3 regions of the Citrobacter sp. U14242 genome follow, and region 2 is predicted to be linked to each of the others. Evidence: riboswitches for the same ligand, from Rfam matches in the RefSeq annotation. Region 2 holds a riboswitch; each other region holds the start of a gene.
What was found. A riboswitch is a leader RNA that binds a small molecule or an ion and turns the genes downstream of it on or off. The one in region 2 is predicted to bind cobalamin.
Positions count from the first base shown of each region.

Region 1: it holds a riboswitch for cobalamin, as region 2 does, so the genes downstream of both, ACLJXE_RS17215 (cobyrinate a,c-diamide synthase) here and ACLJXE_RS11015 (ABC transporter substrate-binding protein) in region 2, are expected to answer to the same signal.
Region 3: it holds a riboswitch for cobalamin, as region 2 does, so the genes downstream of both, btuB (TonB-dependent vitamin B12 receptor BtuB) here and ACLJXE_RS11015 (ABC transporter substrate-binding protein) in region 2, are expected to answer to the same signal.

Region 1 covers NZ_JBKGLW010000010.1:35,969-46,359, reverse strand. The annotation lists gene pduD (propanediol dehydratase medium subunit PduD) at 1-495, opposite strand, end outside; gene pduC (propanediol dehydratase large subunit PduC) at 506-2,170, opposite strand; gene pduB (propanediol utilization microcompartment protein PduB) at 2,189-3,001, opposite strand; gene pduA (propanediol utilization microcompartment protein PduA) at 3,001-3,282, opposite strand; gene pduF (propanediol diffusion facilitator PduF) at 3,808-4,617, shown strand; gene pocR (transcriptional regulator PocR) at 4,820-5,731, shown strand; cobalamin riboswitch at 6,064-6,239, shown strand; gene ACLJXE_RS17215 (cobyrinate a,c-diamide synthase) at 6,327-7,706, shown strand; gene cbiB (adenosylcobinamide-phosphate synthase CbiB) at 7,703-8,662, shown strand; gene ACLJXE_RS17205 (cobalt-precorrin-8 methylmutase) at 8,673-9,305, shown strand; gene cbiD (cobalt-precorrin-5B (C(1))-methyltransferase CbiD) at 9,302-10,391, shown strand, end outside.
Region 2 covers NZ_JBKGLW010000006.1:10,073-20,463, reverse strand. The annotation lists gene lolB (lipoprotein insertase outer membrane protein LolB) at 1-117, shown strand, start outside; gene ispE (4-(cytidine 5'-diphospho)-2-C-methyl-D-erythritol kinase) at 114-965, shown strand; gene prs (ribose-phosphate diphosphokinase) at 1,232-2,179, shown strand; gene dauA (C4-dicarboxylic acid transporter DauA) at 2,304-3,983, shown strand; gene ACLJXE_RS11020 (GNAT family N-acetyltransferase) at 4,092-4,607, shown strand; cobalamin riboswitch at 4,850-5,080, shown strand; gene ACLJXE_RS11015 (ABC transporter substrate-binding protein) at 5,291-6,343, shown strand; gene ACLJXE_RS11010 (FecCD family ABC transporter permease) at 6,409-7,473, shown strand; gene ACLJXE_RS11005 (ABC transporter ATP-binding protein) at 7,470-8,249, shown strand; gene ACLJXE_RS11000 (pseudoazurin) at 8,268-8,708, shown strand; gene petA (ubiquinol-cytochrome c reductase iron-sulfur subunit) at 8,733-9,284, shown strand; gene ACLJXE_RS10990 (cytochrome b) at 9,286-10,391, shown strand, end outside.
Region 3 covers NZ_JBKGLW010000014.1:122,362-132,752, reverse strand. The annotation lists gene murI (glutamate racemase) at 1-779, opposite strand, end outside; gene btuB (TonB-dependent vitamin B12 receptor BtuB) at 724-2,562, opposite strand; cobalamin riboswitch at 2,626-2,823, opposite strand; gene trmA (tRNA (uridine(54)-C5)-methyltransferase TrmA) at 2,939-4,039, shown strand; gene ACLJXE_RS21150 (YijD family membrane protein) at 4,119-4,478, opposite strand; gene fabR (HTH-type transcriptional repressor FabR) at 4,494-5,129, opposite strand; gene sthA (Si-specific NAD(P)(+) transhydrogenase) at 5,321-6,721, shown strand; gene oxyR (DNA-binding transcriptional regulator OxyR) at 6,704-7,621, opposite strand; gene ACLJXE_RS21130 (FGGY-family carbohydrate kinase) at 7,878-9,359, opposite strand; gene ACLJXE_RS21125 (L-ribulose-5-phosphate 3-epimerase) at 9,370-10,251, opposite strand; gene ACLJXE_RS21120 (ABC transporter permease) at 10,251-10,391, opposite strand, start outside.

The DNA of each region.
Region 1 (10,391 bases), on a different contig from region 2:
GTAGGTTTCCAGCGTCAGCAACGGTGCCTGTGGGAACAATTCCAGGTTAGAAAGCGGTGGTAACCCTTGCTGGTGGATAACCGTTGTGCCTTTGGACTGGATGCCAATTGAGATCCCGGAACCACTCAGGCGGTTACCTTCCACGGCTACAAACGCCACGTCGGAAGATTTAAAGCAACGGATCACGCGTGCTTTAATTCCCTCTTCTTCAATACCGGCTATCACTTCGCGCAAAATATTTTTGTGCGGAATACCGACGATATTGACAGTTTGTGAGAGGCCAAACGCCGGACCTACGGCAATAATGACTTCGTCCTGCTGCTGACCTTGTTTGGCTTCGCCAATTTCGGTCAGAAAGCCGTCGCCCTGTACCGTTGCAGCCTGTGGTGCACTGGTTGCGGTCGATGCGCGAAAAGAGACGGGTTTATCGCTGGTCTGCATTTCAGCCAGCACATCCTCAATTATCTGACGCAGCAGTTTTTCATTGATTTCCATTGTTCACCCCTTAGCCAAGCTCGTTGGGATCAAGTGCGCCAGGGATGTTTTTAATTTCCTCCCAGCGTTCGCCTTGCAGGCGATAACCTGTTGCCGGACCGGCATAATCGTTGACGTCATTCACTGCGGAAAGCACTTGTCCGTCGCCGACGATAATGGCGGAGGTATGCAGATAGTCTCCGGTTAACTTGGCTTTTTGGATGTTGAGCATGTCTTGAGCAACATCGGTAAACCCACCCTGGGCAAGGGCTTTCACCACTTCCAGGCCGTTACGGTTTTTATTGATGATCTCTTGCGCAAATTTGATGTCTTCAACAATGTTACGCTCTGGCATATCTTTCGAACCGTGGGCGTAAGTCGCGGCTTCGACTTCTTCGTCGGTGATTGGCGGTAACCCCATTCCGGCAAATACGGCCTGCAGCGCACGAGCCGCTTTATTGCGAATGGCGATAACGTCTTCTTCCCGAACCGGACGCAGACCACCGTCTACTTTCAGATCACGCTGGATGACGTTGTAATCGTCAAAATCTTCGGCATCCTCGTTGGAACCAGCGAACATGTTGTCGTAGTTCGGAACAGCGGAATATCCAGAAGAAATGAAATCTGTACCCGGCAAGAATTGCATCAGCAGACGAGCAGTACGACGCATATCGGAGTGGGTAAAGGTCTGGTCATTGCTGGAGGCGCACTCCAGATCCAGTGACGAACAGATCAGGTTTTCTGCCAGCACAGCACGAATGCCTGATGGCACGGCTGAAGGTACGCCAATGCAACTTACGGAACCGTTTTGCAAACCCTGAACGCCAGCCGCCTTGGTGATGTAAATGCAGCGTGCTTCCAGATAAAGCATCGATTTGCCTTCGGCGTAGCCCATCTGAACTTCTGAACCGGAGCCAGAAGTAAAGCGCATTTTCAGGCCGCGTGAGGCGTAAGAAGAGGCCAGAAAACCTTTTGACCATGGCGTGTCGTCACCGTCTGTAAAGACGGGTTCAGTACCGTAGACGGAGATGGTTTCTGCATAACAGGTGTGGCCCAACATGCCGAGTTTCAGTTCGGTGGCTTCTTCCAGGGAACACTGAGTTAACACACCAGGGCGTCCAACCTGCGAACCTACCAGCAGAGCAATCGCGTTAAACGGCGCGTAACGTGCAACAGCAACGGTCGTTTCCTGCTCATCAAAGCCACGCCAGGCACCTTCTGCTGCATCGGCGGCAATCTGTACCGGGTTGTCTTTGACGTTAGTCACGTGCGCTTGTTGAGATGGGGTACGGCGGGCACGCATTTTCTGCATTGCCATCATCATCTCAACGACGTTCATGTGCGAAACCACTTCCACAATTTTCGCTGGCGTCATTGCAGTGGTCAGAGGAACAATGTCCATACGCTTGACGTTGGGGTCGCAAAGCATATTGGCGAGTTTAACCGAGTCCATCGCCATCACCTCTTCAGCGCGTGCCAGGTTAATGCCGTAGCGCGCGATGAAGTGGTCAATCAGATCAAATTCACTGACGGATTTGCCGTCCAGTTCAGTGACCATACCGTTGACGATTTTAATCGACGGCTTAGGGTCGTTCGGGCTTTCCATCGCAATGAAGCCTTCTTCGATCCACTCCTTAACGAAGCCGTCCTGATTCACAGGGCGTTTCGCCAGTGCTTCAAATCTTTTCGATCTCATGAATCAGCCTCACTGATATCAGATATAGGACGGACGGTCGTTTTTGGGTTCTGAGCCGAGGGTCGCCAGCACGGTTTTACCGATTTCACGGGCTGAGATGACGGCCTGACGCACAGCCCCAGAGTCACCGGAAATGACCAGAATGGCTTCGTTGCTGAAACTGGTGCCATGCGCGGGGGAACTGTAGGCCACCACTTCAACATTGGCGGATTTCAGCGCTGTATCGGCCATCAGTACACCAACGGAGGCCGGGGCACCGACGATAACGCCACAGGCACGACCAATTGGCGCACCAAAGGCTTTTTCCAGCGCGTAGCTGGCGCGCGCCGTGTATTGCATTTCGATGTGTCCGGCTTCGTTGGCATATACATCGCCAAAGGTGCGATCCAGTTCTTTCAGCGCAACTTCAATCCCGCGCTTCACGTCAGAAACGTCGTTACCGCCTAAGATAATCAGCGAGCCGTGACCTGCGCCGCCTTTGGTATCACGAGGAAGCTCAATACTCACGACTTCAGTGTTTGTGGCTTTTACCGCTTCATCGGCGGCCATGATGTGTGGGCCTGCGCCTGTGCGCGCGCCGAGGATACCGATGGAGCGATAGCGTTTTTCAAGTTTCATCGCGTCCAGTAGGGCACTGTCTACGTTGGCGATTACCAGACCGACGGTGTCGCCAATCGCAGTACCGACAAATTCCGTTAAACTGCAGCTCTTCTCTGCCATAGCCGTTTCTCGTGTTGGGTGAGTATTTTCAGGGGTAGCTTGTTGTTCTGGCGTTGCCACACGAGCAATCACCTGCGCCATGATCTGTTCAACCAGCTCATTGCTGCTCATTAGCTAATTCCCTTCGGTAAGATTTTTTCGACATCGGTGTGAGGGCGTGGGATCACATGTACGGCTTTCACTTCTCCCACGTTGCGTGCGGCGGCGGCACCGGCATCTGTTGCTGCTTTAACCGCGCCTACATCACCGCGAACAATGACTGTTACCAGCCCTGAACCAATTTTTTCGTAGCCGACCAGCATCACATTGGCTGATTTCACCATTGCGTCTGCGGCCTCTATGGCTGCAGTTAAGCCTTTGGTTTCTACCATTCCTAACGCTTCTTGTTGCATAAAGACCTCGCCTGGGTTGTCCCGATTTTCATGACTATAAAAAGAAGCGAGGAAAAAGAATGGCTGACTTGAAAGTGTGAGTGAAAAAATAGTGAGGATATGGTGATATAAAATTGCCATGATCTATCGTAATGCATTGTTTTTTAATGGGTTATAAAATATTGTTAATATGACAAATTGGTTTTGTTAATTCCATATTTACACTTTTAAAGGTGACAATATAAATATCATTTGCTATGCGATGAAAATGAAATTGTGATGGTTGTTTGAAAATGAAAATCTGCCATGAGCAATATTTTATTATTTTATAAATATGCTTTTAATAAGGTTTCACTCCATTAGTCGGCATGTTTTTATAAAGGTGATGACAAGAATTTGCTATCACAACACGATTTTGACGTACATACCGCCCTCAGGTTGCCAACAATTTGCCGACATCGCTTTTTATAGTAAGTCTCGAAGTATTCTACGAGCCAGCAAGGAGACCGCTGGTAAAGACACGAACTCTGCTTAGAAGGTGTCACAATGAACGATTCACTAAAAGCGCAATGTATTGCCGAGTTTTTGGGTACCGGATTATTTTTGTTTTTTGGCATTGGATGCCTGAGCGCCCTGAAAGTAGCCGGTGCCAGTTTAGGGTTGTGGGAGATCTGCATTATATGGGGGCTGGGGATCTCACTGGCAGTCTATCTGACAGCAGGGATCTCGGGTGCGCATCTCAATCCCGCCATCACCATAGCACTGTGGCTGTTTGCCTGTTTTCCTGGTCGTAAAGTGTTGCCTTACTCTATTGCTCAGGTGGCTGGTGCCTTTGGTGGCGCTCTGCTCGCCTATTTATTGTATGGCAGTTTGTTTATCGAGTATGAAACCGTCCACCATATGGTGCGGGGGAGCCTCGAAAGTCTGCAGCTTGCCAGCATATTTAGTACTTATCCTGCCGCCGCACTCAGCGTCTGGCAGGCTGCACTGGTGGAAGTTGTGATTACCTCCATTCTGATGGGGATGATCATGGCGCTCACCGATGATGGCAATGGGATTCCCCGGGGGCCGTTAGCACCGCTACTGATCGGTATTCTGGTTGCTGTTCTTGGGGCATCTACCGGGCCGCTTACCGGATTCGCCATGAATCCGGCTCGTGATTTTGGACCTAAATTGTTCGCATGGATGGCGGGCTGGGGGGATGTCGCGATGACTGGGGGGCGTGATATTCCTTACTTTATTGTCCCGATCGTGGCACCTGTCATTGGTGCTTGTGCGGGGGCGGCAATTTATCGTTACTTTATTGGCAAAAACTTACCGTGTAATAGCTGTAAGCTTGAGGAAAAGGAGCGTTAGCTTCACGGAAAATGTTTATTTTTGAAATGTGATAACTGTTTTCGTGATCAGGTTTCCTGAACCGCTTAAAAAGTCTCCCAAGAATGGGAGACTTTTGTTATGTTCGAATACGCCTTTTATCATTGCTTTGGATAGCGAGATGAAAAGCGAGTGTAAATGATATGTTTTATTTATAACAATAAATTAACTGAGAGGTTTTATCATGATTTCTGCGAGCGCCCTGAACTCAGAACTCATTAATAAAATCGCACAGGATTTTGCGCAGGCCACCAGTCTGGCTGTTGTGGTTGTCAATATTCACGGTGATGAAATTTCTGAGCTTTTTAATTTCACTCCTTTTTGCCAGTTGATGCGCCAGCATCCTCAACATAGTACGCGATGTCGTATGAGCGATCGCTGTGGGGGGCTGGAAGCTTCAAAATCCGATCAACCCTGCATTTATCGCTGCCATGCCGGACTTACCGACTTCTCTATTCCGCTGGTCATTGCGGGACATCTGGTAGGGTTTGTCTTATGTGGTCAGGTGCGCTTAAGTAATGACGTGGGGCTGGTGGATATTCTGAACGTGGACGACCGTTGGCAAGCCGATCCCGAACTGGTGAGTGAATTTCGTAATGTACCGGAAATGGACTATTCGCGGGTTATTGCCTCAGCTGATTTGCTGAAGCTCATTGTAGAAAATTGTCTTAAAAAACAACTGAATTTCGTCGTAATCAAAGACAATCCGCAACAATCAGAGCCGGTGCGGGCTAATCGTAGTCCGAACCCTCATGACAGTAAAATGAAGAAAGCCTTGCGTTATATTGATGCGCATTTATCAGACGAGCTTCGTCTGGAGGATGTTGCCTCTCACGTTTATCTCAGTCCTTACTATTTCAGCAAATTGTTCAAAAAATATCAGGGGATAGGATTTAACGCATGGGTAAATCAACAGCGAATGGCGAGTGCCAAAGAGTTGCTTTGTCATAGCGACTGGAGCATTGCCAGTATTGCGCGAAATTTAGGCTTCTCACAAACCAGTTATTTTTGCAAAGTTTTCCGTCAAACGTACCAGGTTACGCCGCAGGCTTTCCGTCAGCAAATAAATGTCATCTCATCTGAAGATACAGCTTAAATAGCAATAATTTGCTATTGCCGATTTTTGATATCGTACGCTATGTCAGTCATTATAAAATGAAAAATAACTACAGCAGTCAATAAATTGTCATAGCGCAACAAAATAATAGTATTTGAGGGATAAACTGCACCAGTTTTTATTTTTGTGATGAGATACAGTGTCTGTGTGAAAGACTTTCTTTATTCTTTAATGACGCTTTCATTCAAAAAATGAACATGTGAATAAACGGGGTGAGGCCATAACATTGGTTGAATGTACCCGGCAAGATATTAATTTGAATTATTGTCATGAGGTCGTGAATTTGCCTCAAGACACAGAGCCAAATTAAATCGGCTCTTGAACTGACAGGTTTGCCACATTTGTGGTAGGGAAGGGGGTGAGAATCCCCCGCAGCCCCCGCTGCTGTGATGCTGACGACCCCGTATAGACCACTGATCGCAAGATTGGGAAGGGCGGGCGAGGACGACGCTAAGCCAGAAGACCTGCCTGTCGGTGACTACCAACAACTTCGGTGGGAAGTGGGTTGCGCAGATGCATACAGTCGAGAGACTGGGTATCTATACACCCCTACCACCCTGAACAGGATCAGGGTATGGCGGCCAGTTTTCACGCGTTTGTTCTTGCAGGTACCGGTAGCGGCTGTGGCAAAACCACGGTGACGCTGGGCTTGTTGAGCCTGATGAAAAAGCGCGGGTTACGCGTCCAGCCATGCAAAGTCGGTCCTGATTACCTTGATACCGGCTGGCACACCGCGGTGTGCGGCACGGCTTCCCGCAATCTTGATAGCTTCATGCTACCCACCTCTACACTGAATGCCTTATTTTGCGAGCAGATGCAGCACGCGGATATTGCCGTTATCGAAGGCGTTATGGGGTTGTATGACGGCTATGGAACGGACCCTGATTACTGCAGTACTGCGGCGATGGCGAAACAGTTGGGTTGCCCGGTCATCTTGCTGGTTGATGGCAAAGCGGTTTCCACTTCGATAGCTGCCACGGTGATGGGGTTTCAGCATTTTGATCCCAGTCTGAACATTGCAGGCGTGATTGTTAATCGGGTCAACAGCGAAACACATTACCAGCTACTCAAAGTTGCGATTGAGCGTTATTGCTCCGTGCCTGTATTGGGCTATGTTCCCCGCATGGAGGGCGTCGCACTCCCGGAGCGTCATCTGGGTCTGGTTACCGCTCGTGAGTCAGTTATCAACCAGCAGCCATGGCAGGATTTTGCCGCGACGCTGGAACAGACGCTGGATATCGACGCGCTGCTGAACTTAAGCATGTTAGACAACCTTCCTGTCGGTCAATGGCCCGCACTGCCTGCTGCAGACGCAGGTGCAGGATTAACGCTGGCCGTTGCTGATGACGAGGCGTTCAACTTTTATTACCCGGATAACATGACGTTACTGGCGCGTACGGGCCTCAATATTGTTCGTTTTAGCCCGCTGCATGATACCTGTTTACCAGACTGTCAGATGATTTGGTTAGGCGGTGGGTATCCGGAACTGCATGCTGCGGCCCTGGCCCGTAATGTCACCATGCTGGAGCAATTGCGAGCAGCGCATCAGCGTGGCGTCGCTATTTATGCTGAGTGTGGTGGTCTGATGTACCTCGGTAGCTCTCTGGAAGATAGCAATGGCGATATCTGGCCGATGGCGGACATCATTCCCGGCCACAGCAAAATGGGCAAACGGCTGACCCGGTTTGGCTACTGCGAGGCGCAAGCCACGCAGCAAACATTGCTGGCAACGGCCGGTGAAGTCCTGCGCGGACATGAATTCCACTATTCCGATTTTACCCCTGAAATCCCGGCAGTGATGAATTGCCGCAAGGTGCGTGATGGCAAAACGCTGCAGGCCTGGTCAGGCGGATGGCAGGTCGGAAATACCTTCGCCAGTTATCTGCACGTTCATTTTGCCCAGCGCCCCGAAATGCTCAATCACTGGCTGGCCGCTGCGAGGAACACGCTATGACGATACTTGCATGGTGCGTTGCCTGGCTGCTGGATTTTATCATCGGCGATCCGCAGAACTGGCCTCACCCGGTGCGCTGGATCGGCAACCTTATCTCCGCAATCCAGCGAGTCATTCGGCGTTATTGCCATAGTGATAGCACGCTGAGAATCGGTGGTGCCGTGATGTGGATCGTGGTGGTCGGTGTGACATGGGGCGTTTCCTGGGGGGTGTTGACGCTGGCGAGTTCTATTCACCCGTGGCTGGGATGGGGCGTAGAGGTGTGGATGATCTTTACCGTGCTGGCAGGGCGTTGTCTGGCGAATGCTGCGCTGGATGTCGAGCGTCCATTGCGTGCCAATAATCTTGCCGAAAGTCGGGAAAAACTCTCCTGGATTGTGGGACGTGATACCTCGCAGCTGCAACCAAAACAGATTAACCGCGCCGTGGTGGAAACTGTGGCGGAAAACACCGTTGACGGCATCATCGCGCCACTGTTCTTCCTCTTACTGGGTGGTGCGCCGCTGGCGATGGCCTACAAAGCGGTGAATACCCTCGATTCAATGGTGGGGTACAAACATGAAAAATACCGTGCTATCGGCATGGTTAGCGCCCGTCTGGACGATGTCGCTAATTTTATTCCGGCAAGACTGAGCTGGTTGCTGCTGGGTGTGGCGGCGTTTTTATGCCGCCAGGACGGCGCACGTGCTTTGCAGATTGGCTGGCGTGATCGCTACAACCATAGCAGCCCAAACTGCGCATGGTCGGAAGCTGCCGTGGCAGGGGCATTAGGTATTCGTCTGGGGGGGCCTAATGACTACTTCGGCGAGCGCGTTGAGAAACCGTGGATTGGCGATCAACAACGAGACATTTCTGTAGACGACATTTCCCAAACGATTCGATTGATGTGGGTAGCATCGACCCTGGCACTGGCGCTGTTTATTGCGCTGCGCTGGCTGTGGGTCGGTGTCGCCTGAGGACAACAAAATGCACTATATCCAGCAACCTCAAGCGATTGAGGCCAAAAGTTTCGACATCATTGGCGAGATTATCAGTGAAACTCGCCCGGATTATCAGTTTGCCAGTCCGTTGCATGAAGCCATCATCAAGCGGGTGATCCACACAACCGCGGATTTTGACTGGCTGGACATTCTGTGGTTTTCCAGCGGTGTACTGGAACAGTTTTGCGCTGCATTGAGTCGCCCGAGCGTGATTTATACCGATACCACGATGGCGCTTTCCGGGATCAACAAAACCCTGCTGGCAAAATTCGGTGGCGAATGCCGCTGTTACATCAGCGATCCACGTGTGGTACGGGCAGCAAAAGAACAGGGGATCACTCGTTCAATGGCTGCAGTCGACATTGCCGTGAAGGAAGAGGGCGAAAAACTGTTTGTCTTTGGCAACGCGCCAACCGCGTTGTTCCGACTGTTGGAACATGATGCAGCCGTCAGCGGTGTGGTTGGCGTACCGGTAGGATTTGTTGGCGCGGCGGAGTCGAAAGATGCACTGACACAAAGTCATCTGCCCGCCATTGCCGCATTAGGTCGCAAAGGTGGCAGCAACGTCGCTGCCGCTATCGTCAACGCCATGCTTTATCACATGCAGGGGGCGCGATGAGCGACCAGTCCTTCGATACGCCAGTGTGGCACAACGGTAAAGCGCTGCGTAAAGGGTACACCACGGGATCGTGTGCGACGGCGGCGGCAAAAGTCGCTGCGTTGATGGTGCTGCGCCAGCATCTGATCCATCAGGTTTCCATTGTGACGCCTTCCGGGGTGACGTTATGCCTGAACGTGGAGTCACCGCATATCGAAGGGCAGCAGGCGATTGCCGCCATCCGCAAAGACGGTGGTGATGACGTGGACGCCACGCATGGGATGCTGATCTTTGCCCGCGTGACGTTAGACGATAGCAAAGACATTGTCTTACAGGGCGGTGAGGGTGTTGGTACGGTGACCCGTAAAGGGATTGGTTTGCCGGTGGGCAGTTCGGCGATTAACCGGACACCTCGTCAGACCATTGAGTCCGCAGTACGTGAAGCGATTGGACCAAATCGCGGGGCAAAAATTGAGATTTTTGCGCCTGAAGGTGAAGAAAGGGCGCAAAAAACCTACAACTCGCGCCTGGGGATTCTGGGCGGTATTTCGATCATAGGTACCACGGGCATTGTTACGCCGATGTCGGAAGAGAGCTGGAAACGTTCGTTATCGCTGGAACTGGAGATCAAACGCGCGGCAGGGCTGGATCGCGTAGTGCTGGTACCGGGTAATCACGGCGAACGTTTTGTGCGTGAACAGATGGGGCTCGACACACAGGTTGTGGTCACTATGAGCAACTTTGTCGGTTACATGATTGAAGAAGCGGTGCGCCTGGGATTCCGCCAGATCGTGCTGGTGGGCCATCCCGGCAAACTTATCAAAATCGCGGCAGGGATCTTCCATACCCATAGTCATATTGCGGATGCCCGCATGGAAACGCTGGTCGCTCACCTCGCATTACTTGGCGCGCCGTTGGAACTGCTGACGCTGGTCAGCGACTGTGACACGACCGAAGCTGCGATGGAACATATCGAAGCATACGGTTTTCAACACATTTACAACCATTTGGCGAAGCGTATTTGTATGCGCGTCCTGCAAACCTTGCGTTTTACGAAAAATCCTCCGACCTGCGACGCCATCATGTTCTCTTTTGATAATCAGGTCC
Region 2 (10,391 bases):
AAAGTCGTGTACAGCGCCTACGACAGCAAAACACAGCCGGCGATGCCTGCAAATATGGAGCTGTCCGACGGCGACCAGCGCATTAAGCTGAAAATGGATAACTGGATTGTGAAATGATGACCCACTGGCCCTCCCCGGCGAAACTGAATCTGTTTTTATACATCACCGGACAACGTGCGGATGGTTATCACACGCTACAAACACTGTTCCAGTTTCTCGATTATGGCGATGAGATTAGTATCAACGTACGCAGCGACGGTCAAATTCGCCTGTTAACGCCAGTGGATGGCGTTGAGCATGAAGACAACCTGATTGTGCGCGCCGCACGCTTGCTCATGAAAACCGCCGCGGAACGCGGTCGCCTGCCAACCGGCAGTGGCGCAGACATCAGCATTCACAAACGTCTGCCGATGGGCGGTGGTCTGGGCGGTGGCTCATCGAATGCCGCCACCGTTTTAGTGGCACTGAATCATCTATGGCAGTGTGGGTTGTCTGTAGATGAACTGGCGGTAATGGGCTTAACGCTGGGTGCCGACGTACCGGTATTCGTACGCGGTCACGCAGCCTTTGCTGAAGGCGTAGGAGAAGTCCTGACGCCGGTCAATCCAGCAGAAAAGTGGTACCTGATCGCTCATCCAGGAGTCAGCATTCCAACGCCGGTGATTTTTAAAGATCCTGACCTCCCCCGTAACACGCCAAAAAGGTCAATAGAAACGTTACTAAAATGTGAATTCGGCAATGATTGCGAGGTTATCGCAAGAAAACGTTTTCGCGAGGTTGATGCGGCGCTTTCCTGGCTGTTAGAATACGCGCCGTCGCGCCTGACTGGTACAGGGGCTTGTGTCTTTGCTGAATTTGACACTGAGTCCCGTGCTCGCCAGGTGCTTGAGCAAGCCCCGGATTGGCTCAAAGGCTTTGTGGCGAAAGGTGTCAACCTCTCCCCATTGCACAGAGCGCTACTCTAAATCATTTGGGTTTCAGGAAGATGGCGAGATGACGAATCGCCAGACACGTACAAAAGTATGTGACTGGTGTGAGAAATTGATGCCAGCGCACATGAAACGTGAATGATGACGAGTAAGCCGGGCAAGCTGAGTTGCGGTGACAACGTCACCCCGTTCCAGACGTTGCATCGCGCTCTTTAATACACCGCCTGGAGAGGATACTGCCTGGCCCGCACAGTTTTCGGCAGATTCTTTCCACCAATGGACGCATGCCTGAGGTTCTTCTCGTGCCTGATATGAAGCTTTTTGCTGGTAACGCCACCCCGGAACTAGCACAACGTATTGCCAACCGCCTGTACACTTCACTCGGCGACGCCGCTGTAGGTCGCTTTAGCGACGGCGAAGTCAGCGTACAAATTAATGAAAATGTACGCGGTGGTGATATTTTCATCATCCAGTCCACTTGTGCCCCTACTAACGACAACCTGATGGAATTGGTCGTTATGGTTGATGCGCTGCGCCGTGCTTCCGCAGGCCGTATCACCGCCGTTATCCCTTACTTCGGCTATGCACGTCAGGATCGTCGCGTACGTTCTGCTCGTGTACCGATTACCGCTAAAGTCGTCGCGGACTTCCTGTCCAGCGTTGGCGTTGACCGCGTCCTCACCGTTGACCTGCATGCTGAACAGATCCAGGGATTCTTTGATGTGCCGGTTGATAACGTATTCGGTAGCCCGATTCTGTTAGAAGACATGCTGCAGCTGAATCTGGACAACCCGATTGTGGTTTCTCCGGACATCGGTGGCGTCGTGCGTGCCCGCGCTATCGCTAAGCTGCTGAACGATACCGATATGGCTATCATCGATAAACGTCGCCCACGTGCGAACGTTTCTCAGGTGATGCACATCATTGGTGACGTTGCAGGTCGTGACTGCGTGCTGGTTGATGACATGATCGATACTGGCGGTACGCTGTGTAAAGCAGCTGAAGCGCTGAAAGAACGTGGTGCCAAACGCGTATTTGCTTATGCAACTCACCCGATCTTCTCAGGTAATGCGGCAAACAACCTGCGCAACTCAGTAATTGATGAAGTCGTTGTCTGTGACACCATTCCACTGACCGACGAAATCAAAGCACTGCCGAACGTGCGTACGTTGACCCTGTCGGGTATGCTGGCCGAAGCGATTCGTCGTATCAGCAACGAAGAATCCATCTCTGCCATGTTCGAGCATTAATCGAGCCCGGCTCAAAAACCCGCTGCGGCGGGTTTTTTTATCTGTAACACTTATTTGTATGACTTATGCCTCCTTCACCTGCCATTTAGTTGACAGATGATGCGCTCATGGATGAAACATTATTGTGAATAAATTATTTTCCTCACATGTGATGCCTTTCCGCGCCCTCATCGACGCTTGTTGGAAAGAAAAGTATACCGCCTCACGTTTTACACGTGATCTGATCGCCGGGATAACCGTTGGGATCATTGCGATTCCGCTGGCAATGGCACTGGCAATCGGTAGTGGCGTTGCACCACAGTACGGCCTGTACACCTCGGCCGTGGCTGGGATTGTTATCGCCCTCACCGGGGGCTCACGCTTTAGCGTATCAGGCCCTACCGCCGCCTTCGTGGTGATTTTGTATCCGGTATCGCAACAGTTTGGGCTGGCAGGCCTGCTGGTCGCCACGCTAATGTCCGGGATATTCCTGATCCTTTTCGGCCTCGCTCGCTTTGGCCGCCTGATCGAATATATTCCCGTGTCAGTCACGTTAGGCTTTACATCGGGTATTGGTATTACCATCGGTACCATGCAGATTAAAGATTTTCTTGGTTTACAGATGGCCCATGTCCCGGAGCACTACCTGCAGAAGGTCGGTGCACTGTTTATGGCATTGCCAACCATCAACTTCGGCGACGCCGCCATTGGCGTAGTCACGCTGGGGATCCTGATTTTCTGGCCACGGCTGGGGATCCGTCTGCCTGGCCACCTTCCGGCGCTGCTGGCAGGCTGTGCGGTAATGGGTATTGTTAACCTGAGCGGTGGGCATGTCGCTACTATCGGTTCCCAGTTTCACTACATACTGGCCGATGGTTCGCAAGGTAACGGTATTCCGCAGTTGCTACCCCAACTGGTATTACCGTGGAATATGCCAGAATCAAACTTTACGCTAAGCTGGAGCTCATTACAGGCGCTGCTACCTGCCGCCTTCTCGATGGCGATGCTGGGGGCGATTGAATCCCTGCTGTGTGCCGTCGTGCTCGATGGAATGACAGGGACGAAGCATAAAGCCAATAGTGAACTGATTGGTCAGGGCCTGGGTAATATTGTCGCCCCGTTCTTTGGTGGTATTACCGCCACCGCCGCGATTGCCCGTTCAGCGGCTAACGTTCGTGCCGGCGCAACGTCGCCAATTTCTGCGGTCATTCACGCGATTCTGGTGATCCTTGCACTGCTGGTGCTGGCCCCGTTGCTCTCCTGGCTACCCCTTTCGGCAATGGCTGCCCTGCTGTTGATGGTGGCGTGGAACATGAGTGAAGCACATAAAGTTGTGGATCTGCTGCGCCACGCGCCGAAAGACGACATCATCGTCATGCTGATGTGTATGTCTTTGACGGTGCTGTTCGATATGGTTATCGCTATCAGTGTCGGTATCGTACTTGCCTCCCTGCTGTTTATGCGCCGTATTGCGCGCATGACGCGTCTGGCACCGGTCAACGTAGACGTACCAGACGATGTACTGGTACTGCGCGTTATTGGCCCACTTTTCTTTGCCGCAGCAGAGGGACTCTTTACCGATCTCGAATCTCGCCTCGAAGGAAAACGCATTGTGGTACTGAAATGGGACGCAGTACCGGTACTGGATGCAGGCGGTCTGGACGCCTTCCAGCGTTTTGTTAAACGCCTGCCGGAAGGTTGTGAGTTGCGTATCAGTAACCTGGAGTTCCAGCCGCTACGCACCATGGCGCGCGCGGGTATCCAACCCATCCCTGGTCGTCTGACGTTCTTCCCGAACCGCGATGCCGCACTGGCAGATATTTAATCATACTATGTTACCGGCTTGCGAAGGCTTGCCGGTAACACTTCTCTTCTGTAAACGTGTCTGAGTTGCTATTATCCAGTTTCCCTGGTTCTGATGATATCTGCAACGATGAACGCTGATACTGCATTTATATTCCGTGAAATAACTGAGGCTGATATTTCGGCCGTTCAGTCGTTTATTATCCACCATTTAAATCTCTATTTTAACGCTAACCGACCGGAACCTGAACCGCATGCAGATGTATTAAATCTGCGCTCACACTACCTCCATCAGCCGCGAAATCTGTTGCTCGGCGCATGGAATAACCGACAGCAACTTATCGCTACGCTGGCGGTCTGCCAGTACGATGACCGAATACCGGCACTGCGTGGACGCTATCAATTATCCTCAACCGCAGAAATTTGTCGCTGCTATGTCGCACAGGAATATCGTCGGCAAGGCATAGGCAGCCAACTTGTCCTGCTGGCGGAACAATTTTGTGACCGACAACAATATAAAACACGCTATCTGCACACCCACCATTTTTTACCTGGTGGCTATCAATTTTGGTTGCGAAATCACTTTACCGTCTATTTTGATGAAGGTGGCGAACAGCAAATCGTGCACATGGAAAAATATCAATAAAAATGTGACATCGCGCAAATAATTAAATATCACGATAAAATTCGTTATTAATCGTGCTCAGTTCGGCAAAGAAAACATTAATTGATCAACATCAAACAATTCTCATTTAGTTTATCGACATTTGTGCTTTTCACATAATTAATGTCATAAGTACAAAAGCAACAGATTGATTTCATTGAATTAAAAACTGAAAGTGGCATCACCCCTACTTATTCAAGCGGTTGACGGGGCTATTCGATACCGATAGAGTCCCCACCGACAGTATTTCAGAATCTATTTATCATTTTGAAACGGAATATGGTGCGGATTATTTTAATCTTATGCCATAGCTGCCCCCGCAACTGTAAGCGGAAACTGAATATCACTGTGTCGTGGATTATCCACGACAGGTCACTGTAAAGAACGCATTTATGGGAAGGCCGATATTCAGATTGCCGCGAGCCAGGAGACCTGCTGTCAAGGTTGTATACATTGAGTGGACGGGATGGTCCATGGGGTGATTTATTTGACGAATGAATAATATAATTTCTGAACAAATTGGCAACAATATGTTTTATATTCATATTATCTTGCCCGCCGTTCACGATTAGATGTCATCTATCGTCATGTGCCTGTCCCGAATTTATGGAACGAAATGAACCATGACCAGACGTTCAGATTCTGGCATGAACGGGACAACGCTAATGCACGCAAAAATAACTTCTGCTTATTGCAAACTTTCACTTCTGGCACTGACTGGCGCAGCACTCTTCCTGACCAGCAATATGGCTTCTGCGGCTAAAACAGAATATCCACTAACGATCAAAAACTGTGGCAGGGATATTACCTTTAATCATGCGCCAAAACGCGTGACTACCGTTGGACAAAACAGTACTGAAATTCTCTATTCCCTGGGTCTGGCCGATCGTGTTGTTGGGACATCACTGTGGTTTAGCCCGGTATCTGAACAGTACAAAGCGGCGAATGACAAGATTGCGGTCATTGCGCAAAACATCCCGAGTTTCGAAGGGATTATTGCGAAAAAACCGGATCTGGTGGCCAGTCAGTTTGAATGGCAGATTGGCCCTGCGGGCACAGTTGCCTCTTACGAACAATTTAGCGAATTACACGTTCCGGTTTATACCGCCCCGGCCGATTGCGCCAAAGACAACGAAGACGGCGGTGACGGCGTGCGTAAGAGCATGTTTGATATTGCCATGGTCTATCAGGAAATTGCTGACCTGGCGAAAATTTTTGATGTACAGGACAAAGGCGATGAACTGATTGCCAGCCTGAAAGCACGTGAAGCCGCCGCGAAAGCTAAAATTGCCGGTATGGACAACCCGGTATCTGCCGTCTTTTGGTTCTCCAGCGCTGACCTGCAGCTTGATCCCTATGTCGCCGGGAAATTTGGCCCCGCGGCGTGGATAGCGCAATCTCTTGGGGTGAAAAATGTCATTGATTCTGCCGAGGAGTGGCCAACAGTAGGTTGGGAAACCATTGCCAAAGCCAACCCATCGGTCATCGTCCTCGGCGAGATGGGCCGTCGCCGCTTCCCGGCCGATGACTGGAAAGTCAAAATGGAATACCTCACGTCCGATCCTGTTACCCGGCTGATCCCGGCAGTGAAAGAAAACCACCTGCCGGTAATCGACGTGCAGACCATGAACGCGGGTATCAGAACCATTGACGGGCTGGAAAAACTCGCCGATGCGCTGGTGCAATATGGCCTGGCGCACCCTCAGACGACTCACTAACTCTCGTCGCGCGTTATGCCTTATGCGGGCATAGCGCCTTTTCGTACTCCGGGAAGTCGTAAACAATGAGCGAATTACGCAGGACGCGTCATGCCATGAGCCAGCTTGCCAGCCGGACGCTATTCCACACGCTGTGGGTCAGCATGGTGATGTGCGGCGTCCTTCTGGCGGGCATTTCAATCGGTGAGACGGTTATCCCGTGGCAACATGTCAGCCATACGCTGGCAAACCGCTTGTTTGATACACAGTATGCGGTAGATGCGCTTGATGCCGGGATTATCTGGAACTACCGCCTGACCCGTGCGCTGGTTTCCGCCTGCTGCGGAGCCTGTCTGGCGATTTCAGGCGTGGTTCTCCAGTCGCTGCTGCGCAATGCGCTGGCCGAACCTTACCTGCTGGGTATTTCTGCCGGAGCCTCAACGGGTGCGGTGCTCATCGCCCTGACCGGACTTGGCGCAGGGATCATTTCCATGTCGCTTGGCGCGTTTATTGGCGCGCTGACGGCATTTCTGTTTGTCGCGCTATTGGCGATGGCGGCAAGGGGCAAAAGCGGCTCGGCCACCACGCAAATCATTCTCGCCGGGATTGCCAGTTCGCAGTTGTTCAATGCCATTACCTCACTCATCATTACGCGTTCAGCCAATGCCGAACAGGCTCGGGGCATCATGTTCTGGCTGCTGGGCAATCTCAGCGGGGTACGCTGGCCGGATGTCGTGCTGGCAATCCCTACTGCGCTGATTGGCATTGTCGTTTGCTTTTGCTACGCCCGCCATCTGGATGCTTTCTCGTTTGGCGCGGAATCGGCGGCATCGCTGGGCATTCCCGTTAAACGCACCCGTGGCGTACTGATTGCCACCGTGACAGGGATGACGGCCATCATGGTGTCAATCGTCGGCGCCATTGGCTTTGTCGGACTGGTCATTCCCCATGCTGCGCGATTACTGGTGGGAAATCAGCACCATCGCCTACTGCCCGTCAGCGCACTTATTGGCGCCATTTTCCTTATCGTCGCGGATGTTATTTCACGCACCTTACTTCCAGGACAGGTCCTGCCGATCGGCGTGATTACCGCACTGGTCGGCGCACCGGCATTTGCCATCATTTTGATACGAGGGAATCCGGGGAAATGACCGCTAATCCTGTGATAAACGCCCAGCATCTCTACTGGGAGGTCAAAGGCAAAGCCATCGTCAATGATGTCTCTTTTCAGGTATCGCGCGGCGAGTTTGTCGGCATTATCGGCCCCAATGGTTCCGGGAAAACGTCGCTGATTTCGCTCCTGGCAGGTTTACTGAAACCCTCTTCCGGGCACGTCACGCTAAATCATCAGGATATTCGTCGCTATTCACGCCGCCATCTGGCGCAAAAGGTGGCACTGGTTGAACAACAGGCTGAAACCAGCGAGCGTCTCACCGCCATTCAGGCGGTTTCGCTTGGTCGCACGCCATGGCTGAGCCTGCTGTCGCCGTGGTCGAGGAAAGACGACGACATTGTGCAGACGATGCTGGAGAAAGTCTCCCTACAAAACATGCAGCATCGCTGCTGGCATACCTTCTCCGGCGGAGAGCGTCAACGTCTGCACATCGCCAGAGCGCTGGCACAACAGCCGCAGGTACTGCTGATGGATGAGCCGACAAACCATCTTGATATCCAGCATCAGATTGGCCTGCTCAATCTGGTTAAACGTGAAAAACTCACCGTCATCGCCGCCCTACACGACCTGAATCATGCGGCGATGTTCTGCGATCGCATCATGGTGATGAAGGCCGGACAGCTGGCGATGCAGGGACGTCCTGCCGCCATTTTTACCCGTGAAAATCTTAATAGCTGGTTTGGGATCGACGCGATTGTCGAACACGCCCCCGACGAAGCGAACTGTTTTATCCGTTACCAACGCCCCGCGTAAACACCGAAAGGAACCGCAATGAAACGTGTTAAGCAAATTTTGCAAATCTTATGCCTGTTAGCCTTCACCTCGACAGCTTTTGCACAAACCTACGAAGTGCTGATGAAAAACCGCGGTACAGGCGGCCCGATGGTTTATGAGCCGGACTATCTGGCGATCCAGCCAGGTGATAGCGTGAAGTTTATCCGCAAACATAAGAGCCACAATGCCGCATCAATTGCCGAACTCTCTCCCGCCGGATACCCCGGTTTTATCGGCAAAATCGATGAAGAAATTGAAGTGAAATACGACAATGCAGGTTTCTACGGTATCAAATGTTCACCGCACTACGCGCAGGGCATGATCATGCTGATTAAAGTCGGCGACGCCGTTTTACCCGACAGCTACCGCGCGTTCAAAGCCCCTGGTCTTGCCGATAAGCGTTTTCAGGAAATTTATACCCGCATCGATAAACAGTAACGCCGTCATAAAGGGAGAATAACGGTGGTGGATAAAAAAACGCTTAGCGAAACAATCCAAACTCAGCGACGCGATTGCCTGTGCAAGCTGACGACATTTGTCGGCGCAGCGGGCGTGACCGCCGCCGTCTGGCCACTTATTTCCGCGCTGGGTCCGGATGATAAAACTGTGGCGGAAAATGAACCTGTTGATGTCTCCCTCGCTGGCGTAACGGCAGGCCAGACGGTGAAACGTATCTGGCAGGGAAAACTGATCCTGATTCGCCACCGCACGGCGGAGGAGATCGCCGCGGCGCGGCAAGCTGATCTGCGTTTACTGGCCGATCCACAAGCGGATAGCGAGCGGGTGGCAGCGGCACATCCACAGTGGCTGGTCGTACAAGGTTACTGCCCACATGCTGGTTGTGTCCCCTATGCCAACCCCAACGGACAGGGCTGGGTCTGCCCGTGTCATGGTTCCGAGTTTGATACCTCCGGGCGTGTAACGCGAGGCCCGGCCACAGCGAATCTGGCCATCCCTGACTTTAGCGTGTCGGCTGACGGCCTGAGTCTGCATATTGGTACGAAGGATGCCTGAGATGAAATCCGCTTATCCGTCCCCCCCCTGGTATCACCTGCAGTTTCGTCTTCCAGTCCCCCGCTCAGTCGCTGGCGTGTGGATCTTTGCTGTCGGTCTCATATTGCTGGTCATGCTGGGCGTGCAAATGCTCTCCGGTGTTGTGCTGGCTATGTTCTATGTGCCTACAGCGGGCTCCGCTTTTGACTCTATTGTTCATATTCTGCGTGCAGTCAGACACGGTGAGTTGGTGCGCAATCTGCATGCTATTGGCGCATCGCTTTTTTTCTTCGCCTGTTATCTGCATATTTTCCGGGCAATGTATTACAACGTCTACCGCAAACCCTATCTGAAGATGTGGGCAATCAGCGTGACGCTGTATGTGCTGTTGATGATTACCGCGTTTCTCGGCTATAGCCTGATTTGGGGGCAAAAAAGCTACTGGGCCGCTACGGTCATCACCAGTTTCGCCCGGGCAGTACCGTTTATTGGCGATACGCTATATACCTTTTTGGTCGGTGGCTATATGCCCGGCACGCCGACATTAGGCCGTTTTTATGTCCTTCACTTTATCATCCCCTTCGCCATTGTCGTGGTCACGATATGGCACATCCGTACCGTCCAGTCGGCTTTTGCCCACGCACGGAAGAAAACATTTTCGCCCAAAGAGTCCCGGCGTTTGTTGTTCGATTTTCGCATCACCGAAAACGATACTATCAAACTCACCCTCTTTTTAATGCTGTTTGCCTGGTTTCTGTTTTTCGCGCCGCACTATCTCAGCAGCGCCGATAACTTTATCCCGGCAGACCCAACACTCACACCGGCAATTGTCGCGCCTGAATGGTACTTCCTGCCTTTCTTCTCCATTCTGCGCTGCTTCCCCAATGAACTGGCAGGCATCACTGCGATGTGCGCTGCGGTACTAATTTTCTATTTTCTTCCCTGGCTGGATACGTCACACGCACGGTTTCGCAATAACAGTCGGCTGGTTAAAGCCATTTTTTGGCTTTGGGTCGCCAATGCGCTCTTTCTGGGCTGGTTGGGCTCAAAAGCATTGGTCGGACCGGACTTAGTTGATGGTTTTAGCGATGACGATGGCTGGACACGCGCGGCGTCTCAGCTTTCAAC
Region 3 (10,391 bases), on a different contig from region 2:
GTCATGGCCGTGCAGAATGCCACATTCTCATCGGCTGATTTTGCATCTGGCGCTTCGTGTTCTAATAGCCAGGCCGTTCGACGCGCAATCGCTGCACCGGAATCCACCAGTCGCGTCCCTTCCGGGAGGACTTGTAATAGCTCTTCCTGTAATAGAGGGAAATGGGTGCATCCAAGGACCACCGTATCAGGGGGTTCCGACATCCGCAGCCACGGTCGCAGAATACGGCGCAGTTCTTCCAGCGAGACGGGCTCACCGTGCAGCTTCGCTTCTGCCAGTTCCACCAACTCAGCGGATCCCAACATCGCTATCTGACACTCGTTAGCAAACCGTGCTATCAATTCGTGTGTGTACGAGCGTTTCACCGTCGCGCGCGTCGCCAGCAGTCCTACAATACCATTCGCCGTGAGGCGCGCCGCGGGTTTAATCGCGGGCACCACACCGACAACCGGAAAAGCGAACTTTTCACGTAATGCGGGGAGTGACACCGTGCTGGCGGTATTGCATGCGATAACCGCAAGTGCGAGGGGGTAGCGTTGCTGAACTGCGGTAACAATCTCAACAACACGCTCCACAATAAACTCTTCGCTTTTCTCACCATAAGGAAAGGCGACGTTATCGAAAGCATATATATAGTGGAGATCCGGCAGGAGATTCCGGATCTCATTGTAGACCGACAACCCACCGACGCCGGAATCAAACACCAGCACGGTGGGACGTGAATCAGAAGGTGTAGCTGCCAGACAAGGTGTATTCCCGTCCTGCAGTTGGGTAGCCATAAACTGTCTCGTAATCTTTATCGAACAGGTTGGCGATTTTACCACGAACTGTCAGCTGTGAGGTGATCGGATATGACACTGCCAGATCCCACAAACTCACACCGCCCATTTTTACCGGTTGATAAGTAACGTAGTCCGTATCGTATCGCGTCCCCAGATAGTGATATGTCAGGCCCCAGTCAAAATCATAGACCTGCCAGTCGAGTTGGTATTTCACCTGCTGTTTAGAACGCCGAGCCAATGGCTCGTTGGTAATCGCATTACGCGAATCCACGTAGTCGTAGCTAAGCGTATGCGCCAACGGCCCGGTGTCGAAGTTTGCAGTCGCTTCGATACCTTTAATACGCGCTTTGCCTTCGTTGTAGTACTTCTGAGTGTGGGTGTTGTAGTCGATCATGTCATCGATATCGTTGCGATACCCCGACACGCGCCAGTTAACACCTGATGTTAACCCTTCAAACGCCCCTTCCCACTGCTTACTCTCTTCGGGATCAAGGTTTGCATTGCCGTAATAGCCATGCAACTGACCCAGATTTGGCGCTTTGTAAGATGTGCCATAAGAGGCAATGAAACGATAGCCTTCGATAAACTCCCATCCGGCACTGGTTTGCCATGTACCATGACGACCAAACTCGGAGTTGTCATCACTACGTGCTGCACCTTCGAAGGTGAAGTCACCAAGCTGCTGCAATCCCGTTAAATAGAGTCCAGTATTACGTTGGTCGTAACCGTCCGTAACATACCCAGTGCCTGGCTCCGTAGTTTGCTTTTGCCAGTCCACACCTGCACCAATATTACCGTGGCCAACAACTATGCTGTTTGACCACTGAACATTATATTGCTTCATATCATCCAGCGTGGCCGAGGAATCATAGCGGCCATAGTTCGGATCATAGTTGTAGTCTTTACTGTGGCTGTAGCTCGAAACCAGTTGTGACTGAATAAGCTCGCCATTAAAACGTAACCCAGCGTCCCAGCTCTGGCTATAAAGCTGTCGGGTATCCAGTAGAGCCGAGCCAGGAGAATAATACGAGTCATAATCTGTGCGGTTATCATAACCATAACCACGAACGAACCCGCTCCATGTCTCGGAGAAGTTGTGCTCCAGTGCGCCATACAGCGTCTTGCTTAAGAAACCGTCTTTATCCGGTTGAGCCTGTGCGCCAGTGCTACCGTAGGCCACGACATCGAAGCCTTTGGTGTAGGCATAATCGCCCATCAACGTGACACGCGTATTTTCGCCAAGCTGTTGTTGGGTTGAGATATCGTAATTCTGATACCCATTGCTTCCCACGCCAGCGGTCAATTCCGTCCCTGGTTTTTCACGCGTAGTAATGATATTCACCACGCCGCCAATCGCATCCGAACCATATATAGCGGAACGCGGCCCGCGGATATACTCAATACGTTGCACCAGCGATACCGGGAACTGGCTAAGATCGGCTGAGCCGCTAACTCCCGCTAAATTAAGACGCACACCATCTATCAAAACCAGAACATGGCTGGCGTTAGTGCCGCGAATAAAAATAGACGAGTTTTGCCCCATGCCGCCACTTTGTGCGATATCAACACCAGGCAAACGACGCAGTACATCGTTTACCGAGGTAGATTGCCAGCGATCGATGTCCTGACGTGTAACGACGGTGATGGGTGCAAGTACTGCACTTAGAGGCTGCTGAAAACGGTTGGCAGTAACGACGAGAGTATCTGGGCTAGCATCCTGCGCCCAACCAGAAGATGCCGCAACGGAAAGCGCCGTCAACAGCAACGATTTTTTAATCATTGTAAAGCATCCACAATATAAGAAGGATGCCGCAGGTCCACCGATAGTACGCGATAGTGAAAACCAGATGCGACGTTAGCCGGCAGGTCTTCGGGCTTGGAAGGTTATTCTGGATACCGAATAAAAAGAAATGAAGACTTCCCACCCACAGGCAGTGTCTGCTTTACGCTCTCATTTCACCTTTCCTTACCGCTGCGCGTCAGCTCCAGATTCACACTGGATTCCCTTTTAACTCACAGGACCGGAAAACGGATGCTACAGTTTGTTACAACCTACTGTCCAGACCGGATATCACAATATCGTAAATCATCAATAACTGGACATCTGATGAGCAATCCCTACAATCCCCGCGTACTTTTATTTTTCAGGACGCATCATGACCCCCGAACACCTTCCGACAGAACAGTACGACGCACAGCTAGCTGAAAAAGTGGTGCGTCTGCAGAACTTAATGACGCCATTTTTTACAAAGGCTCCGGAAGTGTTCCGCTCACCGGTTAGCCATTACCGTATGCGTGCCGAGTTCCGTCTGTGGCATGACGGGGACGACCTGTACCACATCATGTTCGACAGCCAAACGAAAAACCGTATTCGTGTCGACAGCTTTCCGGCGGCCAGTGAGCTTATCAATACGCTGATGACGGCAATGATTGAAGGTGTACGCAACAACCACGTCCTGCGTCACAAACTGTTCCAGATCGATTACCTTACCACCCTGAGCGATCAGGCAGTGATATCCATGCTGTACCATAAAAAACTGGATAATGAGTGGCGCCAGGAAGCCGAAGCGCTGCGGGATGCGCTACGGGCGCAAAACCTGAATGTGCACCTGATCGGCCGGGCGACCAAAACTAAAATCGAGTTGGATCAGGATTATATCGACGAACGTTTACCTGTCGCGGGCAAAGAGATTATCTACCGCCAGGTTGAGAACAGTTTCACGCAACCGAATGCTGCGATGAACATTCAGATGCTGGAATGGGCGATTGATGTCACCAAAGGTTCAAAGGGCGATCTGCTGGAGCTGTACTGCGGTAATGGCAACTTTTCATTAGCGCTGGCGCAGAACTTCAACCGCGTACTGGCCACCGAAATCGCCAAGCCGTCCGTTGCTGCAGCCCAGTACAACATCGCAGCTAACCATATTGATAATGTACAAATTATCCGTATGGCAGCCGAAGAGTTTACGCAGGCAATGAACGGTGTTCGCGAATTCAACCGTTTGCAGGGCATCGATCTGAAGAGTTACCAGTGTGAAACCATTTTCGTTGACCCACCGCGCAGCGGACTGGACAGCGAAACGGAGAAAATGGTGCAGGCGTATCCGCGGATTCTGTACATCTCCTGCAACCCGGAGACGCTGTGTAAGAACCTGGAAACATTAATCCAGACGCATACTGTCTCACGTCTGGCGCTGTTCGATCAGTTCCCGTATACGCACCATATGGAGTGCGGCGTATTACTGACCGCGAAATAACTTTTTGTAGACCGGATAGGCGGTTACGCTGCCATCCGGCGCTGTGCCGGGCGCGCTTTGCTTGCCCGGCCTACAAATCTTATTCCGCGATTTCCTGCTTACGGTTACGCACTTTAAAGCCGATCCAGAACACCAGAATCACCGACAGTACCGCCGGGAAGAAGTTAGAGCCAATATCCGGATATTCAGCACGTACAACGGTGCTGTACAGCAGAACACCGAGAATAAAACAGGCTGCAGCCAGGCCCGGTAGCCCCACAGGCATGGTGCGATTCTGGTAACGTTGATGCAGACAATAAACCGTCAACACCAGCGAAATAATCGGGAATACAGAGAATGGCACAATGGAGCTAAACAGCGCCGCGAATGTGCCATTGATCGATAAGCCGGCAACCAGCGCCAGCAGCAGCGTACCTTTATCTTGACCTGACTGTTTCATTGCTCGTCCTTCTCGTTACTCGGAGTGGTGCGTCATCTTCTCTTGTTCACGGCGGTACCAGTAAAATGCGCCTTTTGCGATCATGCGCAGTTGCAATACCAACCGCTCTTCCAGTTGCCGACGCTGTTCAGCGCCAACATCCAGTGCTTCTGCCCCGGCACTGAACACAATCGTTACCATGGCTTCGGCTTGCGCTTCAGTAAACGCGCGAGGCATATGGTTTTCGAGTTCCAGATAGTCCGCAAGTTCCGCAATGAAGTGCTGAATTTCACGCGCAACCGCTGCACGAAACGCTGCAGAGGTGCCCGAACGCTCGCGCAATAATAAACGGAAGGCGTTGGGATTGTTGCCGATGAACTCCATAAATGTTGAGACCGAGGTACGGATCACACTACCGCCTTTGGCGATACGCTGACGTGCCTGACGCATCAACTGGCGCAGCATCAGACCACTCTCATCCACCATCGTCAGGCCGAGCTCATCCACATCGCGGAAATGGCGATAAAACGAGGTTGGCGCAATGCCCGCTTCACGAGCAACTTCTCGTAAACTTAGGCTGGCAAAACTACGCTCAGCGCTGAGTTGACTAAATGCGGCTTCGACCAGCGAACGCCGGGTTTTCTCTTTTTGTTGCGCTCTAACGCCCATCACGATGTCTGAATCCTTCCACATACCTTGCTGGCACTATACCAGAGATTAGGCGGTTGGCATGGCTTTGTGAATGATTGTTTACGCGCAGTTTGTGCTTCGACTTCGCAAAAAAGCACAACGATAATTGGGTTATCCCAACAACGATGTTACTATTCTGTTGCTTTTATGTATAAGAACAGGTAAGCCTGACCATGTCACATTCCTACGATTACGATGCAATAGTAATAGGTTCCGGTCCCGGCGGCGAAGGCGCTGCGATGGGTCTGGTTAAGCAAGGAGCGCGCGTCGCGGTTATTGAGCGCTATCATAACGTCGGCGGAGGCTGTACCCATTGGGGCACAATCCCGTCGAAAGCGCTCCGCCACGCAGTCAGCCGTATTATCGAATTCAATCAGAACCCACTTTACAGCGACCATTCCCGACTTCTTCGTTCTTCTTTCGCCGATATTCTCAACCATGCTGATAACGTCATTAATCAGCAAACGCGTATGCGGCAAGGTTTTTACGAACGTAACCACTGTGAAATTCTGCAGGGAAATGCCCGTTTCGTTGACGAACACACCATTGCTCTGGAATGTCACGACGGTACAGTGGAAACACTCACCGCAGATAAGTTTGTGATTGCCTGCGGCTCGCGCCCCTACCACCCGACTGACGTCGATTTTTCGCACCCGCGCGTTTACGACAGTGATTCTATCCTCAGCCTGCATCACGAACCTCGTCATGTTCTTATTTATGGCGCAGGCGTGATTGGCTGCGAATATGCATCGATCTTCAGAGGGATGGACGTAAAAGTTGATTTAATCAACACCCGCGATCGTCTGCTGGCATTCCTCGATCAGGAGATGTCCGATTCGCTCTCTTATCACTTCTGGAACAGTGGCGTGGTTATTCGCCATAACGAAGAGTATGAGCAGATTGAAGGCTGCGATGACGGCGTCATCATGCACCTGAAATCCGGTAAAAAACTGAAAGCCGATTGCCTGCTATACGCCAACGGTCGTACCGGTAACACCGATTCGTTAGCGCTGGAGAATATTGGTCTGAAAACGGACAGTCGCGGGCAGCTAAAAGTAAATAGCATGTATCAGACCGCACTGCCGCATGTGTATGCCGTTGGCGATGTGATCGGTTACCCAAGCCTGGCCTCCGCAGCCTACGATCAGGGACGTATCGCCGCTCAGGCACTGGTTAAAGGTGAAGCTACCGCGCACCTGATCGAAGATATTCCGACCGGAATTTATACCATTCCTGAAATCAGCTCCGTCGGTAAAACCGAACAGCAGCTAACGGCAATGAAAGTCCCATACGAAGTCGGTCGCGCCCAGTTTAAACATCTGGCTCGCGCACAAATCGTCGGGATGAGTGTCGGAACGCTGAAGATTTTGTTCCATCGCGAAACCAAAGAGATTTTGGGGATCCATTGCTTTGGGGAACGCGCAGCCGAAATTATTCATATCGGTCAGGCGATCATGGAGCAAAAAGGTGGTGGTAACACCATCGAGTACTTCGTTAACACCACCTTTAACTACCCAACCATGGCAGAAGCCTATCGGGTAGCCGCGCTAAACGGCTTAAACCGCCTGTTTTAACGCGTTGTCGAAATGGCCATCCATTGCCCCACGGATGGCCTCTGCCAGCTGTTCATAACGGCTGCGTAACGGCGAACCCGGACGGTACACCAGGCCAATAGTACGGCGCGGTTCCGGCTTAATGCACGGCAGATAGACCACACCATCACGCTTACGCTCTGGCGGAACGGCTAGTGCAGGCAGTAAGGTAATGCCACTACCTGCCGCAACCATATTGCGCAGCGTTTCCAGACTGGTTGCCCGGAAATGGGTGTCTTCATCAGCACCTGCTTCAAAGCAGAAGCCCATCGCCTGATCGCGCAGACAGTGCCCATCTTCCAGCATCAGCAGTTTTTCACCTGCTAAATCTGACATCGGCACACAGTCACGGTTTGCCCATGGGTGATCTTCATAGATCGCCAGCATCATAGGCTCATCAAACAGCGGCACTTCAATGAACGCCTCACTTTCCTTGACCAACGCCAGGATTACGCAGTCGAGCTTACCGCTATCCAGTTGCGCCAGCAGCTGATGCGTCTGCGCTTCATGCAGGTACATTTCCAGTTTCGGGAAGGTCTGGTGCAACATAGGGATAATATGCGGCAACAGGTATGGCCCCACTGTCGGGATCAAACCAATGTGCAGCGGGCCAGACATTGTCTCGCCTTGTTGACTTGCCATTTCCTTGAGCACTTTGACCTCGCGCAGCACGGTACGCGCCTGATCCACCAGCAGTAAACCTGCCTGAGTGAACAGTACTTTACGACTCGTACGCTCCAGCAGCATAACGCCAAGCTCATCTTCCAGTTTGCGGATTTGTCCGCTAAGCGTTGGCTGGCTGACGTGGCAGGAGTCCGCCGCTCGCCGGAAGTGACGATGCTCGGCTAGCGCCACCAGGTATTCAAGATCACGAATATTCATTATTCATCCTCCATCGCCACGATAGTTCATGGCGATAGGTAGCATAGCAACGAACGATTATCCCTATCAAGCTTTCTGTTTAATAATGCACCACAGAAACGGAACGGTACCCTTTAACCCTTGAAGCGCCTGTCCGTTCTCATACTCGAAATAACTAAAGCCAACGTGAACATTTGCGGACCTCTGGTCCGCTTTTTTTTTGCGTAAAAAAGCCCGGCTTAATACCAGGCTGGATGGATACAACTATGTGCTGTTGTTACGTTGCTACCGTGCTCAGTGCATCAGCGACACGTTTGAACCGTTCGAATCGGCTCCGCAACATACGGTGTTTCGCCGCATCCGGCTCCAGGCGAATCACTGGCGGCAGGGCCGCTTTAATCGCCTGTTCAAAACCTGAATAATCACCGGTTCCCACGGCAGCACACATTGCAGCCGCCCGGCAACCGGACTGTTCAATATCAACAATCTCAATCGGCAAATTACTGGCATCGCAAAACATTTGCATCCAAATACGCGAATGCGTTGGCCCCCCGGTAAAACGAATTGATTCCGTGCCGTCACAGAGCTGCAACAATTTGTCCTGATGCAATAAATGCGAAAAAACGACACCCTGATAGATTGCGTAAACCATATCCGCAACATCGTGATGGCCTCCTAACCCGAGAAATCCACCACTCAATGAATCGCAGTAGTTTGAACCGTACAACCAGGGGAAAAATAGAATACAGTCCTGTTTCTCGTAGCCACGAGCCGCCCATTGGTTGAGCGTGTCATGATCGTCCAGTAAATCGGGGAAAAAACGATCAATAAACCAGGTCAAATTACTGGCAGAAGTAGGGCTTCCTTCATGGGCAAAGTATTGCCCAGGGATACTGAATTTCCCCCACACATACGGATATTCTGCCGGAATGATGTTATCAAAAACGCGGGTGGCAATAGACCATGTTCCAGCAACAGCGCTGAGTTGCGTATTGTCATACACTCCGGAGGTCATTGCTGCGCCAACAACATCAAAGACGCCGCCAAAGACCGGCGTTCCCGGTTTTAATCCACACAATACGGCAGCGTCTGTCGTAACGACTCCTGCCAGATCGGCGGAGCCGATCACCTTAGGCATACACCCCATCATCTCTTCAATGCCAAATAGCGAGAACAATTCAGGATCGAATTCATTACGTTGCAGATTGAATAACTGGCTACCCGAAATATTGGTTTCTTCACAGGTAAATTCAGCTGTAAGGCAGTAACGTATGTAATCGTGAGCCATCAAAACATAGCCCGTGCGTGCGTAATTCTCTGGCTCATGCTGCTTCAGCCACCCCAACAACGCGACCGGATGAGAAGGCCATAGTTGTTGGAAACTGCGTGGATAAGCCAAACGATCGATATCCTGCGCCTTCCAGGCAGTCACCAGGGGCTGGGCCCGAGAATCAGAGGACACAATACCATTGCGTACCGGGTGCCCTGACTTATCGACCAGATAAAGCCCCTTACCGTGTGAGGAAAAACCAATCCCGCGAATCTGTTCCGCTGAAAGATGGCTCTCTGTCAACGCTCGCCGGATAACTTCACAGGTTGTCATCCAGAGGTCTGTCATATCACGTTCACAAAACCCCGCCTGCGGACTCAATAATGGTAAGGTCTGGGCGGCCACAGTGATTTCCTTACCCTCGGCAGTGTAGAGCCCCACTTTGGTAACCGTGCCGCCCAAATCAATGCCCATATAGTAATGGTCCATCGTATTCTCCTTATCCGGCGATAAGCGACCGCTCGTCATACCATCCAGCCGCCTGCATCTTGCTCTCTATCCACTGGCGTGCGTGAATAATTTCCAGTAATGGCTCTGCAGATTTTTCCGTCCACATTTCTATCAAGAAGGTTCCCCGATAGTTAAGTTGGCGTAATATTTTGAATAATTTGATAAAATCTACGCAACCTTCACCAAAGGGAACATCGCGGAACTGCCCTGGGGAATCCGGTGTCACTGGAAATGTGTCTTTAAGATGGATTGCGGCAATCCGATCAATACCTTTTGCCAGTTCACTCTCCAACTCGTTGCCCCATGCAGTTAGATTGCCGACATCAGGATAAACGGCAAACCATGGAGAATTAATTTTGGCATCCAGCAATTTCCATTTACTGATGGAGTTAATAAAAGGTGTATCCATAATTTCCACAGCGCACATAACCTGTGCGGCCGCAGCTTGTTCAGCCGCCCAAGCCATCGCATCTTCAAACCAGGCAATAGTTTCATCATTTTGCGGCTCATAATAAACGTCATAACCGGCAAGCTGGATGGTTCTAATCCCCAGATCCTGCGCCAGTCGTAGCGCTTTTTGCATAATAATTCGCGCTTGCTGTCGGGTATCACTATCGCGACTGCCAAACGGAAAGCGTCGATGGGCAGAGAGGCACAAGGTTGGAATACGTACCCCTGTCTTCTGAATGGCGCTGATAATTTCCATACGGTCCGCAAGGGACCAGTCCAGGCGAGCCAGCCGGTCCTCACTCTCATCCACCGACATTTCAACAAAATCAAAACCGCATGATTTAGCCAGTGCAAGCTTCTCGACCCAACTGGTGTTCCTGGGGAGGGCCTTTTCATAAATACCTAACGGGTGGCTACGCATTATCTTCCCTCACGAGTTGCCAATTGTTGTTGAAACGCTTTCCGGCTGTTATTCATGGCGCGCCGTGCCTGCCATTTTTGTTTGAAGAACTTAAATGCCAGTGCGGCAATCAATGTAATCCCCCATACTGCCAGATTAAA